Regions from separate parts of the Gibbsiella quercinecans genome, predicted to be linked through region 4. Evidence: predicted binding sites of a transcription regulator. Region 4 holds the regulator's gene; each other region holds the start of a gene.
The links. Region 4 encodes CRP, which controls carbon source genes, mostly activating them, when cyclic AMP is high. Its sites were predicted from a motif close to ATGTGANNNNNNTCACAT; they were not measured.

Region 1 (4,193 bases), 1.9 Mb from region 4:
TGGGTGCTCAGGCACAGGCGCTCCAGCGGAACGTACTGCGTCGCTTCTTTAATGCGCGCAATAACCGCCTGTTTGTCTTCCAGCTCACCGAGCTTGGAAGAAATCAGCCCCAGCACCACTTGTTTATTCGGTGATACCTTCGCCAGCGGCGAGAAATCCCCGGCGCGTTCAGTATCAAATTCCAGGTAGTAAGCAGCCACGTTCTCACGGGCGAACAATACGTCAGCCACCGGCTGGTAGCCGCCGCTGGCAGCCCAGGAAGAGTGGTAGTTGCCGCGGCAAACGTGGGTGGTCAGCACCAAATCGGCCGGCGCCCCTTCAATGGCCGCATTATTCACCTTCAGGTACAGCTCGGCCAAAGCCTGGGCTTTGGTTGGCTCGGCAGGTTCCCCGCCACAGCAGCTGCAGCCGCTTTCGGTCGATTTTGGCGTATCCGCCGCGCCGCCGCCGGCAAACTTCGGATCCACCAGCATACCCCAGGTGCAGTCATCCAACTGCAGGTTGCGGCAACCGGCTGCATACAGCTCTTTAATAAAGGTGCGATAGGCCTTGGCGATATCGGCAACCAGTTCGTCTTCCGTCGGGTAGACGGCAAGCGTCAGCGCTTTGTTATCCGGGCGCTGCAGTTCCGCCAGAAACTGCGCCGGGGAAGGCACGGTCAGGCGCGGAGTAATGCCCGCTTCAGCGAACTGCAGCAAAAATTTGAAGTGTTCGATAAACAAATGGTTTTCGCCGGAAATTTTCCCGGTCAGGCGCGCGGTTTCCGGGCGGGTTTCTTTATCGGCGAACACATACCCCTTAGAGATGGATGCCTTTTCAACCCCGTTCAGTTCCCACATAAAGTCCAGGTGCCACCAGCTCCGGCGGAACTCGCCATCGGTGATCACCTGCAGCCCTGCGGCCTTTTGTTTAGCCACCAATTCGGTAATCGCCTGGTCTTCAACAGCCTGCAAATCTGCGGCAGAAATTTCCCCTTTGGCAAAGCGCGCTCGCGCGTCATGTAAGTATTGCGGGCGCAAATAGCTGCCGACCACATCAGCACGGAAAGGTGGGATATGGGTATATGCTTGTGTCATGTGTTGTTTCCTGTCTTATTTTAATTACTTATATTTAGGTGTTCATTTCTATCATGAAATAGCCGGTAAGGCATAAAAAAAATCCTATAAGTTCATCGCTCCTGGCGACGTTTTCGCCAGAAACGGCTACCGTTATTCACTACGCCAACCAGTAAAAGTGGAATGGTTACCATAGACAGAATTCATCGGCCGTTTGTGGCACAGCTCACACTTTAATTGTATGATGAATGCGTCAGTTAAAGGGGAAAACGTCATGGGCAACATGTATACACAAGGCTGGAGATACCTGCGATCGTTCGGCCTGATCTATCTTTGTTTATTTGCCGGCAATGCCATTTCAGCGCTATTGCCAATCGTCATCCCCGGCAGCATTATCGGCATGCTCATTCTGTTTGCCCTGCTCGCTTCACAGATTGTGCGTTCAAGCCTGGCCAAACCGGGTTGCCATTTCTTTATTCGTTATATGGTGCTGCTGTTCGTGCCGATAGGCGTTGGCGTAATGAAATACTACGATCAGCTTATCGCCCACCTGGGGCCGTTGGTGGTCTCCTGCCTGGTCAGTACCCTGGTGGTGTTGCTGGTGGTGGGCTACAGTTCACACTACCTGCACAGCCGGCACCCGCTCGCCAATAAAAAAGTCGAAAGCGCGAGGGAACAGAAATGATCCAGAATATCTGGTGGTCGCTGCCATTAACGCTGATTGTGTTCTATGCCGCCCGGCAGTTGGCGATCAAGCTGCATATGCCGTTGCTCAACCCGTTGTTGGTGTCCATGGCGTTGATTATTCCGTTCCTGCTGCTGACCGGCATTTCTTACGAAAGCTATTTTCAGGGCAGTAAAATCCTAAACGATCTGCTGCAGCCGGCCGTGGTGGCGCTGGCCTTCCCGCTGTATGAACAACTGCATCAGATCCGCGCCCGCTGGAAATCAATCATCACCATCTGTTTTATCGGCAGCATGGCCGCGATGATCAGCGGTGGGGTCATCGCGCTGTGGCTGGGGGCGACGCCGGAAATCGCCGCCTCTATCGTTCCTAAATCCGTCACCACGCCTATCGCCATGGCGGTGGCGGACTCTATCGGCGGCATCCCCGCCATCAGCGCGGTGTGCGTGATTTTTGTCGGTATCCTCGGCGCCGTGTTCGGCCACCCGTTGCTCAACCTGCTGCACATTAACACCAAATCCGCCCGCGGCCTGGCGATGGGCAGCGCCTCGCACGCATTGGGAACGGCGCGCTGCGTGGAAATGGATTTCCAGGAAGGGGCGTTCAGTTCGCTGGCGCTGGTCATTTGCGGCATCATTACCTCGCTGACCGCACCGATCCTGTTTCCGATCATGTTGCATCTGTTCAGCTAACGGTCGGCGGGCCGCCGGCCAGGATTGGCGGCCTGCTAAAATTTGCGTTAAATCTCACAGACTCCCTTTCCGTTACATTAATTTCATAAATAAAGCGATATATGTCACACATTATTATGAGAAGGTTACCTAGAATGTTATCCCGTTTCTGAGGAGAGAGTTTCTATGCATACGCGTTTTCATACTGCTTTCCGCGATTTGCCTGCCACCCTGCAGGCCGCCCTGCAACCTTATCTTGATACTGAAAACTTCCAGGGCGTGCTGAGCGCAAAGCAAGCGGAAGCCATCAAGCAGCATTGCGGGCTGGATGATAACGCTTTGGCCTTCGCCCTGCTGCCGTTGGCCGCCGCCTGCGCGCTGGCGGCCATCTCAAACTTCCATGTGGGCGCCATTGCCCGTGGCGCAAGCGGCAATCTCTATTTCGGCAGCAATATGGAGTTCAATGGCGCTCCGCTGCAGCAAACGGTGCACGCCGAACAAAGTGCGGTCACCCATGCCTGGCTGCGCGGTGAAAGCGGGCTGGCCGCCATCACCGTTAATTACACCCCTTGCGGGCACTGCCGCCAATTTATGAATGAACTCAACAGCGGCCTGGAGCTGGAAATTCATCTCCCGAACCGCGAGCCGGCCACGCTGGGGGATTATCTGCCTGATGCCTTCGGGCCGAAGGACTTGGCGATCGACTCGTTGTTAATGGATAGCGTTGACCACGGTTTCCAACTGCAACTGGACGATGAACTGGCGAAAGCGGCGCTGGCCGCGGCCAACCAAAGCCACGCGCCATACAGCAACGCCCACAGCGGCGTTGCGCTGGAAGCGCAAGACGGCCAGGTGTTCACCGGCCGCTATGCGGAAAACGCCGCCTTCAACCCAAGCCTGCCGCCGTTGCAGGCCGCGCTGGTTCTGATGAACATGGCCGGTGCCGATTGCCAGCAAATCAGCCGCGCGGTGCTGGCCGAACCGCAGAACGCGCCGTTCAGCCAATGGGCCGCCACGCGCGCCACGCTAGAAGCGCTGGGCTGCCTGGATATTCAACGCGTGGCCTTTTGAATTACCGGCGCTGCAGGCACCCGCAGCGCCCTATTTTTCCGCTAACTGCCGGTATTCGTTAAATAATGTTTCTATCAATAGCAAATATCTGCCCTTTTCCCCCATAATCTGATAACAATTGCTGTACATATTTCCCTTATCTTTTAGGATCTATCACGATATACCCGTGGCGGCACCGAGCACACCTGCGGCTTAAATGATGAAAGGGTATAAACGTTATCTGATTACGCTAAAGAGTGAAATCCATGGAACTTGAATACGAAAGTAAACGCCCGCTTTATATCCCCTATGCCGGCCCTATCCTGCTGGAATTTCCACTGTTGAACAAAGGCAGCGCTTTTACCGAAGAGGAACGCAGCAACTTCAACCTGCACGGCCTGCTGCCGGAAGCGGTAGAAACCATTGAAGAACAGGTGGAACGCGCCTACCGCCAGTATCTGGACTTCAAAAACGATAACGACAAGCACATTTATCTACGCAATATTCAGGACACCAACGAAACCCTGTTCTATCGTTTGTTGGACGCCCATCTGAGCGAAATGATGCCGATCATTTACACGCCAACGGTTGGCGAAGCCTGTGAACACTTTTCCGATATTTATCGCCGCGCGCGTGGGCTGTTCATCTCTTACCCGAACCGCGATCGCATCGACGACATGCTGCAAAACGCCACCAAGCAAAACGTGAAGGTGATTGTGGTCACCGACGGCG
Region 2 (4,193 bases), 1.8 Mb from region 4:
GCTAAGGAGCTGACCATGTTGCCGGAATTAACCGATGCAGAAGCGCTGCGCTATAACCGCCAGATCGTGCTGCGCGGCTTTGATTTCGACGGCCAGGAAAAGCTGAAGGTGGCGCAGGTGCTGGTGATCGGCCTGGGCGGCCTGGGCTGCGCGGCGGCGCCCTATCTGGCTGCCGCGGGCGTCGGGCAGTTGACGCTGGTTGATTTCGATACCGTCTCGCTCTCCAATCTGCAGCGCCAGATCCTGCACCGCGATGCGCGCATCGGTATGGCGAAAGTCACATCCGCCCGCCTGGAGCTGGCGGCCATCAATCCCCATATTCGCATTAATGCCGTCGACCACTATTTGGATGATGATGACCTGGCGGCGCTGATTGATGATTGCCATGTGGTGCTGGACTGCACCGATAACGTCGCCGCGCGCGAGCAGATTAATCGGCTGTGCCACCGGCTGCGCACGCCGTTGGTTTCCGGCGCGGCAATCCGTATGGAGGGGCAGCTCAGCGTCTTTACCTATCAGCCCGGGACGCCCTGTTATCATTGCCTGAGCCGGCTGTTTGGCGAAAATGCCCTCACCTGCGTTGAAGCCGGCGTGATGGCGCCGTTGGTCGGCACCGTCGGCTCGCTGCAGGCCATGGAGGCCATTAAGCTATTGACGAATTACGGTGAGGTGCTGGTTGGCAAGCTGTTGATGATTGATGCCATGACCATGCAGTTTCGCGAGATCACGTTGCCAAGGAATCCACAGTGCGAGGTGTGCGGGGGGTGATTCCCCTCACCCTAACCCTCTCCCACAGGGAGAGGGGACCGTCCTGCGTTGTCAGCCAGATACGAGTCAAATTGTGGGAGAGGGAAACATAACCTGCTCAGCAGGTAGGTTGGGCAGCCAACACCTTCGTTCACGCCAGACGATGTTTAGTCACCCTACCCTGCGTTGTCAGCCAGATACGAGTCAAATATGTGGGGAAGAAAACATAACCTGCTTAAAAAGTGAGTTGGGCAGCCAACACATCCGTTCACGCCAGACGATGTTTAGTCACACGCCCCACCAACAACGCCGGGCTGCTCCCTCTCCCTTTGGGAGAGGGTTGGGGTGAGGGAAGAGGGAGAACTTACACAATCCCCTGGCTACGCAGATAGTCTTCGTAGTTGCCAGTAAAATCAATCACCTTCGCTGGCGTCATTTCCCAAATCCGCGTTGCCAATGAACTGACGAACTCGCGGTCGTGCGAAACGAAGATCAGCGTGCCTTCATACATTTCCAGCGCCATATTCAGCGACTCAATGGATTCCATATCCAGGTGGTTGGTTGGCTCATCCATCACCAGCACGTTCGGCCGCTGCATCATCAGCTTACCAAACAGCATGCGCCCCTTCTCGCCACCGGAAAGCACCTTCACTTTCTTCTTGATGTCATCCTGGCTGAATAACAAACGGCCCAGCACGCTGCGCACCGCCTGCTCGTCGTCTTTTTCCTGTTTCCACTGGCTCATCCAGTCGAAAACCGTCAGGGCATCATCAAATTCGTATTCGTGGTCCTGCGCGTAATAGCCAATCTTGGCATTTTCAGACCATTTCACCGTTCCGCTGTCCGGCTGCAGATCCCCCACCAGCGTTTTCAACAGGGTGGATTTACCGATACCGTTGGTGCCGAGCACCGCCACCTTTTCACCCACCTCGACCATCAGGTTCAGCTTGCTGAACAGCGGCCCGTTGTCAAAGCCCTTGCTCAGCGCTTCCACTTCCAGCGCGTTGCGGAACAGCTTTTTGTCCTGTTCGAAACGAATGAACGGGTTTTGACGGCTGGAGGCCTTCACCTCTTCCAACTGGATCTTGTCAATCTGGCGGGCGCGGGAAGTCGCCTGCTTGGATTTGGACGCGTTGGCGCTAAAGCGGCTAACGAACGACTGCAGTTCGGAAATCTGGGCCTTTTTCTTGGCATTATCCGCCAGCAGGCGTTCACGCGCCTGGGTCGCCGCCGTCATGTATTCATCATAGTTGCCCGGATAAATACGCAGCTCGCCGTAGTCCAGATCCGCCATGTGGGTGCACACCATATTCAGGAAGTGGCGGTCGTGCGAAATGATGATCATGGTGCTGTTGCGTTCGTTCAGCACCTGTTCCAGCCAGCGAATGGTGTCGATGTCCAGGTTGTTGGTCGGTTCATCCAGCAGCAGGATTTCAGGATTGGAGAACAGCGCCTGCGCGAGCAACACACGCAGCTTCCAGCCCGGCGCGATTTCGCTCATTGGGCCATAGTGCTGTTCCACCGGAATGCCCACGCCAAGCAGCAGTTCGCCGGCGCGCGCTTCGGCGCTGTAACCGTCCATTTCACCGTATTGCACTTCCAGATCGGCCACTTTGTAGCCGTCTTCTTCGCTCATTTCAGCCAGGCTGTAAATGCGATCGCGCTCTTCCTTTACGGCCCACAGTTCGGTGTGCCCCATGATCACGGTATCGAGCACGCTGTATTGTTCAAACGCGAACTGGTCCTGGCGCAGTTTACCCAGGCGTTCGTTCGGATCGAGGAACACGTTGCCGGCAGACGGCGCCAAATCGCCACCCAGAATTTTCATAAAGGTCGATTTACCGCAGCCGTTGGCGCCGATCAGGCCATAACGGTTACCGCCGCCAAACTTAACGGAGATATTTTCAAACAGCGGCTTACTGCCAAACTGCATAGTGATGTTGTTGGTACTTAGCACAACGCTCGCTCTTTTATTGGAAAATGTGATTTAGCGCGCATTATGCCACAAAGCCGCCTGGATTTCGTGGGAAGTTTTGGTGGATTTTTGTGCGGCCCAACAGCTTCAGCCCATCCGCCACCCGGTGCCTGACCAGCAAAATAAATGTAGTGGAAATGAAAACTCACTCTGGTTAATTAATAACCACAAGCACATTTAATATCCCGGTAATTTATAGCTGTAATAAATCACTTTTCCCTTATTTTGCATGTTCGTGGTGCAGGCTAATAACAATATCGGTTTTTTTAGTTACAAAAGTAGTTTTTAACATTCTTGCAAACAATAATATCCGTCCAGTAAACGTGAACTGCACAATAACCCTTTGGTATTGCCGGTAATCGTCCACTTTTTGTTAAAAACCCTGTTAACCAAAAGGCATTATTACGCTGTTTCGGCAACCTCAGCGGGCAAGCAGTTTTGCTTATTTTCGGGGTAATCCTGATAAATTCTTTCACCTGCATATGAGTAGAATTTACACAACAGAGATTTAGCTTAATGAGAAAATTACTCGTCCTGTTCTTCTGCCTGAACCCGTTTGGCATGGCCCAGCGCGCCATGGCAGAAGAGAACAAAACCGTTGATGTCGTGCTGATCGGCGGCGGTATCATGAGCGCAACGTTGGGCACCTACCTGCGGGAACTGGAGCCGGATTGGACCATCAACATGTACGAACGCCTGGACGGCGTGGCGGAAGAAAGCTCTAACGGCTGGAATAACGCAGGTACGGGCCATTCTGCTTTCAGTGAAATGAACTATACGCCGGAAAGAGCGGACGGTTCTATTGATATCAGCAAAGCCGTTGTGGTTAATGAGTCTTTCGAAATATCCCGCCAGTTCTGGTCATATCAGGTTAAAAATAACGTTCTGCAGGATCCGAAATCTTTTATTAACAACGTGCCACACATGAGCTTTGTTTGGGGCGAAGACAACGTTAATTATCTGCGTAAACGTTATACCGCATTGCAACACAGCACATTATTCCGTGGTATGGAATATTCAGAAGATCCAGAACAAATTAAGCAATGGGCACCGCTGGTGATGAATGGCCGCGATCCGGCACAGAAAATCGCCGCAACCCGTATGCCTATCGGTACCGATGTCAACTTTGGCGTGATCACTCACCAACTGGTGAGCTCGCTGACGCAGGACAAGAAATTCTCGCTGAATCTCAGCCATGAAGTGCGCGACATCAAACGCAACCCGGACAACACCTGGGCGGTCACCGTTGCCGATCTGAAACGTGACGGCAAAGAAACCACCGTCAACGCCAAGTTCGTGTTTATCGGCGCCGGCGGCGCTTCACTCAAGCTGCTGCAAAAATCCGGTATCCCGGAAGCCGACGGCTACGGCGGCTTCCCGGTCGGCGGCCAGTTCCTGGTCACCAGCAAGCCGGAAATCGCCAATCAGCACCTGGCGAAAGTGTATGGCCTGGCCAGCGTCGGCTCCCCGC
Region 3 (4,193 bases), 360 kb from region 4:
TGCGTGCGATGTCGGCGCAGTTGATCGGCCAGTACGATCCGGCGATGACGCAGTATATGAATGAGGTGATGGCGCTGTATCGCGCGCTGTTTCGCACCGAAAACCGCTGGACGATGCTGATTGACGGCACTTCGCGCGCCGGTATCGAAGCCATTCTGCTGTCGGCGATCCGCCCCGGCGATAAGGTGCTGGTGCCGGTCTTTGGGCGCTTTGGCCACCTGTTGTGTGAAATCGCCCGCCGCTACCGCGCCGAGGTGCACACCATTGAAGCGCCATGGGGCACGGTGTTCACGCCGGATCGCATCGAGGACGCCGTGAAACGCCTGCGCCCGCGTTTATTGCTGACGGTGCAGGGCGATACCTCCACCACCATGCTGCAGCCGCTGGCGGAACTGGGGGAAATTTGCCGCCGCTATGACGTGCTATTTTATACCGATGCCACGGCGTCGTTTGGCGGCAACGCGCTGGAAACCGACGCCTGGGGGCTGGATGCGGTGTCTGCCGGCATGCAAAAATGCCTGGGCGGGCCTTCCGGCACCGCGCCGGTCACCCTTAGCCCACGGATGGAGGCGGCGATCCGCCGGCGGCGCTGCGTGGAAGCCGGCATCCGCACCGCGGCGCACCAGGATGGCGAAGAAGAAATGATCTACTCCAACTACTTTGATCTGGGCATGATCATGGATTACTGGGGGCCGGAGCGGCTGAATCACCACACCGAAGCCACCAGCGCGCTGTTCGGCGCCCGCGAATGCGCCCGGCTGCTGCTGCAGGAAGGGCTGGATCACAGCATTGCGCGCCACAAGCGCCATGGCGACTCGCTGCTCAAGGGGATCCAGGCGATGGGGCTGGCGACCTTCGGCGATCTGTCTCACCGGATGAACAACGTGCTTGGGGTGATGATCCCGCCGGGCATCGATGGCGAACAGGTGCGCAAGCTGTTGCTGGAAGACTTCGCGATTGAGATCGGCACCTCGTTCGGGCCACTGATCGGCAAGGTCTGGCGGATTGGCACCATGGGTTACAACGCGCGTAAGGACTGTGTGTTGCAAACGCTGGCGGCGCTGGAAGCGGTGTTGAACCATCTGGGCTTCAACACCGTGCAAGGGGCGGCCATGCAGGCGGCCTGGGACCATTACGCGCAGGAGGGGAACGCCTGAATCGCGGCGTTCAACGATACTCCTGATACACCTTGGCGACCCGTTTGAAATAGTCGGTCAGGTAATTGATGCACACCTGAACTTTCAGCGGCAGCTTGTCTTTTTCGGTGTACAGGGCATAGACCGGGCGCGGATCCGACTGATAGCGCCTGAACAGGATCTCGATCTCGCCGCGTTTGATCTCCTCGATCACCCACATCAGCGGCGCATACGCGATCCCGGCGCCGGCTTTCAGCCAACGGATCATGGTCTGTGAATCGTTGGTGACGAAGCGGCCGTGGGGCGAAATGCGCGTGCTGATGCCTTCCGGGGCGATCAGCTCAAACTCGCTGTCCGGGCGCACGCTGTATTCCAGCCAGGAAAAATTCACCATGTCGCTCGGTTTTTGCGGCGTGCCGTGCTGCGCCAGGTAGCTTTTGGCGGCGCAGACCACCATCGGCATGGAGCCCAGGCGGCGGGAAAACAGGCTGGAATCCTGCAGCGCGCCAACGCGGATCACCACGTCCAGCCCATCGGCGATCAGATCCGGCGCCGGGATGCCCGTCACCAGGTTAACCGTCAGGCCAGGGTATTCTTTCAACATGTCGGCGGTCATGGTGGCCAGCACGTTTTGCGCCATGGTAGAGGAACTGCCGATGCGCAAGGTGCCGGTGGGCGTATTGTTGAAGGCATACAGCTGTTCATGCACCTCACTCACTTCCTGCAACATGCGTCGGCAGCCCTGATAGTAAATCTTGCCGGCTTCGGTCAGGCCGATGCTGCGCGTGCTGCGGTTGAGCAGCTTGACCTGGAGTTCATTTTCCAGTTTGGAGACGGTCTGGCTGATCGATGAAACGCTCATACCCAGTTGGCGCGCTGCCGCGGTAAATGAGCCGCACTCAACGACTTTCGCGAATACCGACATCCTTTTTAGTCTTTCCATTATTCACTCTGGCTTAAAAGTGATTTAGATCACAGTTTGTTGATTGGGTGATAGTAAGCACGCTAATATAATGCTCGCTGGGCGATGCCCCGCGTACGCCTGAGCGTGGCCATGAGGTAGGGCGGCCGCGTCGCCACAGGCGACTCTGCCGGTGCCCTCGTATTCCCTTTCATGGATACATGTCCCAAGAGTTTAACCCCTTTTCCGCTTTGCGGCCCGGTGCGCCGTCAGGCTACGGCGTAGGGCATGTCTGTGTTAAGTTGTAAACAGGATGTGATACAAAAGGTGCAGCATCCCGGTATTGTGAACAATCAAGGAAAAAGGTATGAGTTTGCTTCCGGTCATCGTGATTTTCGGGCTGTCGTTCCCCCCGGTATTTTTTTTGCTGCTGGTCTCGCTGGCGGTTTTTTTTGTGCTGCGCCGCGTGCTGCAGCCAACGGGGATCTATGATGTTGTCTGGCATCCGGCACTGTTTAATACCGCGCTGTTTTGCTGCCTGTTTTATTTGATTTCATGTCTTTTTTTCTGAGGCCGCTGTGAAAACGTTATTAATAAAAATAATCCGCATCGCGATTACGCTGCTCCTGGTGCTGTTGGGGATCGTTGCCGTGTTTAAGGTCTGGATGTTCTATACCGAATCGCCCTGGACGCGCGACGCCAAATTTTCTGCCGATGTGGTGGCGATCGCCCCGGACGTCAGCGGCCTGTTGACCGATGTGCCGGTGGTGGATAACCAACTGGTGGCGAAAGGGCAGACGCTGTTTGTTATCGATCAGCCGCGCTATCAGCAGGCGTTGGATCAGGCGAATGCCGATGTGGCCTACTATCAGGCGCTGGTCTCGGAGAAAAAGCGTGAAGCAAGCCGCCGTGTGAATCTGGGGCCGGATGCCATGTCGCGCGAAGAGATTGAGCAGGCGAGCAATGCGCTGCTGACCGCGCAGCAGCAGTTGGCGAAAGCGACTGCAGTGCGCGATCTGGCCCGGCTCGATCTGGAACGCACCGTGGTGCGTGCCCCGGCGGACGGCTGGGTGACCAACCTTAACGTGCATACCGGCGAGTTTATTACCCGCGGCGCCACGGCCGTGGCGCTGGTGAAGAAAAACAGCTTCTACCTGCTGGCCTACCTGGAAGAAACCAAGCTGCATGGCCTGAATAAGGGCGACCGCGCGGAAATTACCCCGTTGGGCAGCAACCGCATCATGCACGGCACTGTGGACAGTGTGGCGGTGGCGGTGAATAACAGCAGCAGCACCAGCAACAGTAAAGGGCTGGCTTCCGTTGACAGCAACCTGGAATGGGTGCGCCTGGCGCAGCGCGTGCCGGTTAAAATCGTGCTGGATGATAAAGACCAGCAGCACCCATACCCGGCAGGCACCACCGCTACGGTGGTGATTACCGGCAAACAGGATCGTCCCGCCAATGATGGCTCGCCGTTTACCCGCTTGATGCATCGGCTGCGCGAGTTCGGTTAAGGCCGCGCTCGCCCGTTTCCGAAAGGATGTTGTTATGTTCGGCGCTACTTTTATTCGGTTGAGATTTGCCTGCAAGCTGAGTTTCGCGATCGTGTTCGCGCTGTTTGTCGGCTTTCATCTCAACCTGGAAACCCCACGCTGGTCGGTAATGACCGCGGCCATCGTCGCGGCCGGCCCAGCGTTTGCCGCCGGCGGCGAACCCTTCTCCGGCGCGATCCGCTACCGCGGTTGGCTGCGGATTATCGGCACCTTTATCGGCTGTTTCGTCGGCCTGGCGATCATCGTCACTACGGCGCGTGCGCCAGTGGTGATGCTGTTTTTGTGCTGCGCCTGGGCCGGTTTCTGTAGCTGGATTTCTTCATTAATCCGCGTCGAAAACTCCTACGCCTGGGGCCTGGCGGGCTATACCGCGCTGATCATCATTGTGACCGTCGCCACCAGCGAATCCCACCTGTTGGAAGCGCCGCGCTTTGCCATTGAGCGCTGCAGCGAGATTGTGCTGGGGATTGTCAGCGCCGTGCTGGCGGATTTGCTGTTTTCCCCGCGCTCGATCAAACAGGATATCGATCGGCTGCTGGATAAACTGCTGGTGGATCACTACCAACTGATGCAGATGTGCCTGAGCAACGCGCCGAAAGACGA
Region 4 (4,193 bases):
GCGCGGTGTGTTAGGTTCAATCATGGGCGGCCGCAAAAAATAAGCGCCAGCCCCGTCAACGCAAGAAAACACCGTTATTTTTATAATAAGTTGATTTGAGTATGTTGCTGCTGATCGATAACTACGACTCCTTTACCTATAATCTTTATCAGTATTTCTGCGAGCTGGGCGCCGAGGTGCTGGTCAAACGCAACGACGAACTGCAACTGGCCGACATCGAACGCCTGGCTCCGCGGCAACTGGTGATATCCCCCGGCCCGTGCACGCCGAATGAGGCCGGCATTTCCCTGGCGGCGATCCGCCATTTTGCCGGTCGTTTGCCGATCCTCGGCGTTTGCCTGGGCCATCAGGCTTTGGGGCAGGCGTTTGGCGCCAGCGTCGTGCGCGCCCGCAATGTGATGCATGGCAAAACCTCCGCCATTCGCCACGACGGCCGCGGCGTGTTTGCCGGCTTGAATAATCCGTTGACCGTAACCCGTTATCACTCACTGGTGCTGGAGGCCGCTACGTTGCCGGATTGCTTTGAGGTGACGGCCTGGAGCGAGCGTGCAGGGGTACGTGATGAGGTAATGGGGATCCGCCACCGCACGCTGCCGCTGGAAGGGGTACAATTCCATCCGGAAAGCATTCTTAGCGAGCAGGGGCATCAGCTTTTGGGCAATTTCCTTAAGAGTTAATCGGTTAGGTTTTTTTTACCTGCTTTTGATGATTTAGGTTTGCCCTTGAGTGGTTTTTTATGCATATTTTGTGATTATATTTTCACTTAATGGCAACGATAAATTCTTATTGCGTACAGGGTGGGGCCCAAGAATGACCGAAAAATCCACAGTCAGCCGTAGTACATTTGATCAGGTAATTTTGCCCGTTTATGCACCCGCACAGTTTGTGCCGGTGAAAGGCCAGGGCAGCCGCGTGTGGGATCAGCAAGGGAAAGAGTATATTGATTTCTCTGGCGGTATTGCGGTGACGGCGCTTGGCCACTGCCACCCGGCGCTGGTCGCGGCGTTGAAAGAGCAGGGGGAAACCCTGTGGCATACCAGCAATGTGTTTACCAATGAGCCGGCGCTGCGCCTGGCCAGTAAGCTGATTGCGGCGACGTTTGCCGATCGGGTATTTTTCGCCAACTCCGGGGCGGAAGCCAACGAAGCGGCGTTTAAACTGGCCCGGCATTACGCAATTACCCGCCACAGCCCGTACAAGACCAAAATCATCGCGTTCTATAATGCTTTCCACGGTCGCACGCTGTTTACCGTTTCGGTCGGCGGCCAGGCGAAATACTCCGACGGCTTCGGGCCGAAGCCTGCCGACATTGTGCACGTGCCGTTCAACGATCTGGCCGCCGTGAAGGCGGTGATGGACGACCACACCTGCGCGGTGGTGATGGAACCCATCCAGGGCGAGGGCGGCATTATGCCGGTGGACGCCGCGTTCCTGAAAGGGGTGCGCGAGCTGTGCGATCGCCATCAGGCGCTGCTGGTGTTTGATGAAGTGCAAAGCGGCATGGGGCGCAGCGGCAAGCTGTTCGCCTATATGCACTATGGCGTAACGCCGGATATCCTGACCACCGCTAAAGCGTTGGGCGGCGGTTTCCCGGTCAGCGCCATGCTGACCACCGAGGAAATCGCTTCGGTGATGCACGTGGGCACCCACGGCACTACCTACGGCGGCAACCCGCTTGCCTGTGCGGTCGCTGAAGCGGCGCTGGACGTCATCAACACGCCAGAGGTGCTGAGCGGCATTGAACAGCGCCACGGCCTGTTTGTGCAGGCGCTGCAACGGATTGGCGAGAAGTACGCGATTTTCTCCGAAGTGCGGGGGATGGGGCTGCTGATCGGCGCGGAACTGGTGCCGGGCTATCACGGCAAGGCGCGTGAGTTTCTGACTGCGGCGGCGGCGCGTGGGCTGATGATCCTTAACGCCGGGCCAGATGTGATCCGCTTTGCGCCTTCGCTGGTGGTGGAACTGGAAGATATCGACGCGGGGATGGCGCTGTTTGAACTGGCGGTGCAGGACGTGATAAACGCCTAAGCGGCGGGCACAGCGAGCTAGCGCCGTGCAAAATAAACGCCCCGTGGCCGGTTGGCCACGGGGCGTTTGCTATTTCCTGGCGCCCAGCGTGTGATTAACGCGTGCCGTAAACCACGATGGTTTTGCCGTGGGCAGAAATGAGGTTTTGATCTTCCAGCATTTTCAGAATACGGCCGACGGTTTCGCGTGAGCAACCGACAATCTGGCCGATCTCCTGGCGGGTAATTTTGATTTGCATGCCGTCCGGGTGAGTCATGGCATCCGGTTGTTTTGCCAGGTTTAGCAGGGTTTGTGCGATACGCCCGGTAACGTCAAGGAAAGCAAGGTTGCCCACTTTCTCTGAAGTAACCTGCAGCCGGCTTGCCATCTGCGCAGACAGGCGCATCAGGATATCCGGGTTCACCTGGATCAACTGACGGAATTTCTTATAGGAAATTTCAGCCACTTCACAGGCGGTTTTCGCCCTTACCCAGGCGCTGCGCTCCTGGCCTTCTTCAAATAACCCGAGTTCCCCGATAAAGTCCCCCTGGTTGAGGTAGGACAGGATCATCTCTTTACCTTCTTCGTCTTTAATCAGCACCGCGACGGAGCCTTTAACGATGTAGTAAAGCGTTTCGGCTTTTTCACCTTGGTGAATCAGCGTACTTTTGGATGGATATTTGTGGATATGGCAATGAGACAGGAACCATTCGAGAGTCGGGTCTGTTTGCGGTTTGCCGAGAACCATTCGCTGTTATCCTCTGTTGTAATCGCTGCCTTGTGTCACAGGGATCAGAGTTCCCTGTAAAACATGTTTTAGCCCACGTGCGCGTGGTGGCTATCAACAGGTTTTGAGGCGTGCCATAAAATATGCTACTGCTTTAGCATATTGACTTGCCGGAAATGCTGCAAGCTACATTCTGTTAACATACCACGTCAGGCACCTTTCCTCGAACGTTTCCCTGGAGCCTGCTCATTGGAAAGGGGATTTTCAGACTGAGCCCTGCCATTAATCGTGGAGCCGGCAAAAAGACAACATACTGCCGCAAAGCCCGCGATTGCCGCCGCATTCACGCGCAATGACAGGACACAGTCTAGTGTGGTTTTAGCACAGAGTGAGGCCAGTGTCTTGTGTTGTCTCGCTTCAGCATGATTCACGTCAGGTTCCGTTGCCAGTTTTAGCGCGAAAGCGTAGTCTGGGCTGCATAAACCAAGCGGAGTAACGAGTATGCAGGCAAGAATCAAGTGGGTGGAAGGTTTGACGTTCCTGGGCGAATCCGCCTCCGGCCATCAGGTGTTGCTGGACGGCAACGCCGGGGAAAAAGCGCCAAGCCCAATGGAAATGGTGTTGATGTCTGTTGGCGGGTGCAGCGCGATTGACGTGGTCTCGATTCTGCAAAAAGGCCGTAACGATGTGCGTGATTGTGAGGTAAAACTGACCTCAGAGCGCCGCACGGAGGCGCCGCGCATATTTACCCATATCAACCTGCATTTTATTGTTACCGGTAAAGGGCTTACCGATAACGTTGTTGAGCGTGCGGTGAATCTGTCGGCGGAGAAATATTGCTCGGTATCGCTGATGCTCGGTAAGGCCGCCAGCGTCACCCACAGCTTTGAAATCCGCGCGGTGGAGTGACGCCCAACGTATTACTTGATTTTTTTCCCTTCCAACAGGCGCTGCACCAGCGGCGCCATGATCAACTCCATTGCTAGCCCCATTTTTCCGCCCGGCACCACCAATGTATTGATATGCGAAATAAATGAACCCTGCAGCATCGCCAGCAGATAAGGGTAGTCGATCTGCTCCAGGCCGCGGAAGTGGATCACCACAAAGCTTTCATCCAGCGACGGGATCGCTTTGGCGGCGAACGGGTTGGAAGTATCCACCGTCGGCACCCGCTGGAAGTTGATATGGGTGCGTGAAAACTGGGGCGTGATGTAGTTAATGTAATCTTCCATCGAGCGAACCACGGAATCCATCACCGCTTCGCGTGAATGGCCGCGCTCGCCGGTATCGCGGATCAGTTTCTGGATCCACTCCAGGTTGACGATCGGCACCACCCCCACCAGCAAGTCGACATACCTGGCGACGTCATGATGGTCGGCGACAACGCCACCGTGCAGCCCTTCATAAAACAGCACGTCGGTGGGTTCCGGCAGGGGCTCCCAGGGGGTGAAGGTGCCTG

Region 1: the regulator CRP is predicted to act here: its motif matches at 2,525-2,542, upstream of cdd (cytidine deaminase).
Region 2: the regulator CRP is predicted to act here: its motif matches at 2,728-2,745, upstream of ACN28Q_RS04665 (ABC-F family ATPase).
Region 3: the regulator CRP is predicted to act here: its motif matches at 2,097-2,114, upstream of aaeR (HTH-type transcriptional activator AaeR).

What each region holds. Positions count from the first base shown of each region.
Region 1 is NZ_CP014136.1:986,232-990,424, forward strand. It holds gene ACN28Q_RS04520 (5-methyltetrahydropteroyltriglutamate--homocysteine S-methyltransferase) at 1-1,076, opposite strand, end outside; gene ACN28Q_RS04525 (CidA/LrgA family protein) at 1,330-1,740, shown strand; gene ACN28Q_RS04530 (CidB/LrgB family autolysis modulator) at 1,737-2,432, shown strand; gene cdd (cytidine deaminase) at 2,598-3,482, shown strand; gene ACN28Q_RS04540 (NAD-dependent malic enzyme) at 3,728-4,193, shown strand, end outside.
Region 2 is NZ_CP014136.1:1,020,416-1,024,608, forward strand. It holds gene moeA (molybdopterin molybdotransferase MoeA) at 1-13, shown strand, start outside; gene moeB (molybdopterin-synthase adenylyltransferase MoeB) at 16-768, shown strand; gene ACN28Q_RS04665 (ABC-F family ATPase) at 1,112-2,704, opposite strand; gene mqo (malate dehydrogenase (quinone)) at 3,239-4,193, shown strand, end outside.
Region 3 is NZ_CP014136.1:3,220,403-3,224,595, forward strand. It holds gene ACN28Q_RS14915 (pyridoxal-phosphate-dependent aminotransferase family protein) at 1-1,157, shown strand, start outside; gene aaeR (HTH-type transcriptional activator AaeR) at 1,168-2,079, opposite strand; gene aaeX (p-hydroxybenzoic acid efflux pump operon protein AaeX) at 2,405-2,608, shown strand; gene aaeA (p-hydroxybenzoic acid efflux pump subunit AaeA) at 2,616-3,551, shown strand; gene aaeB (p-hydroxybenzoic acid efflux pump subunit AaeB) at 3,586-4,193, shown strand, end outside.
Region 4 is NZ_CP014136.1:2,860,276-2,864,468, forward strand. It holds gene ACN28Q_RS13195 (helicase HerA-like C-terminal domain-containing protein) at 1-43, shown strand, start outside; gene ACN28Q_RS13200 (aminodeoxychorismate synthase component II) at 102-677, shown strand; gene argD (bifunctional acetylornithine/succinyldiaminopimelate transaminase) at 811-2,028, shown strand; gene crp (cAMP-activated global transcriptional regulator CRP) at 2,123-2,755, opposite strand; gene ACN28Q_RS13215 (OsmC family protein) at 3,236-3,643, shown strand; gene ACN28Q_RS13220 (phosphoribulokinase) at 3,655-4,193, opposite strand, start outside.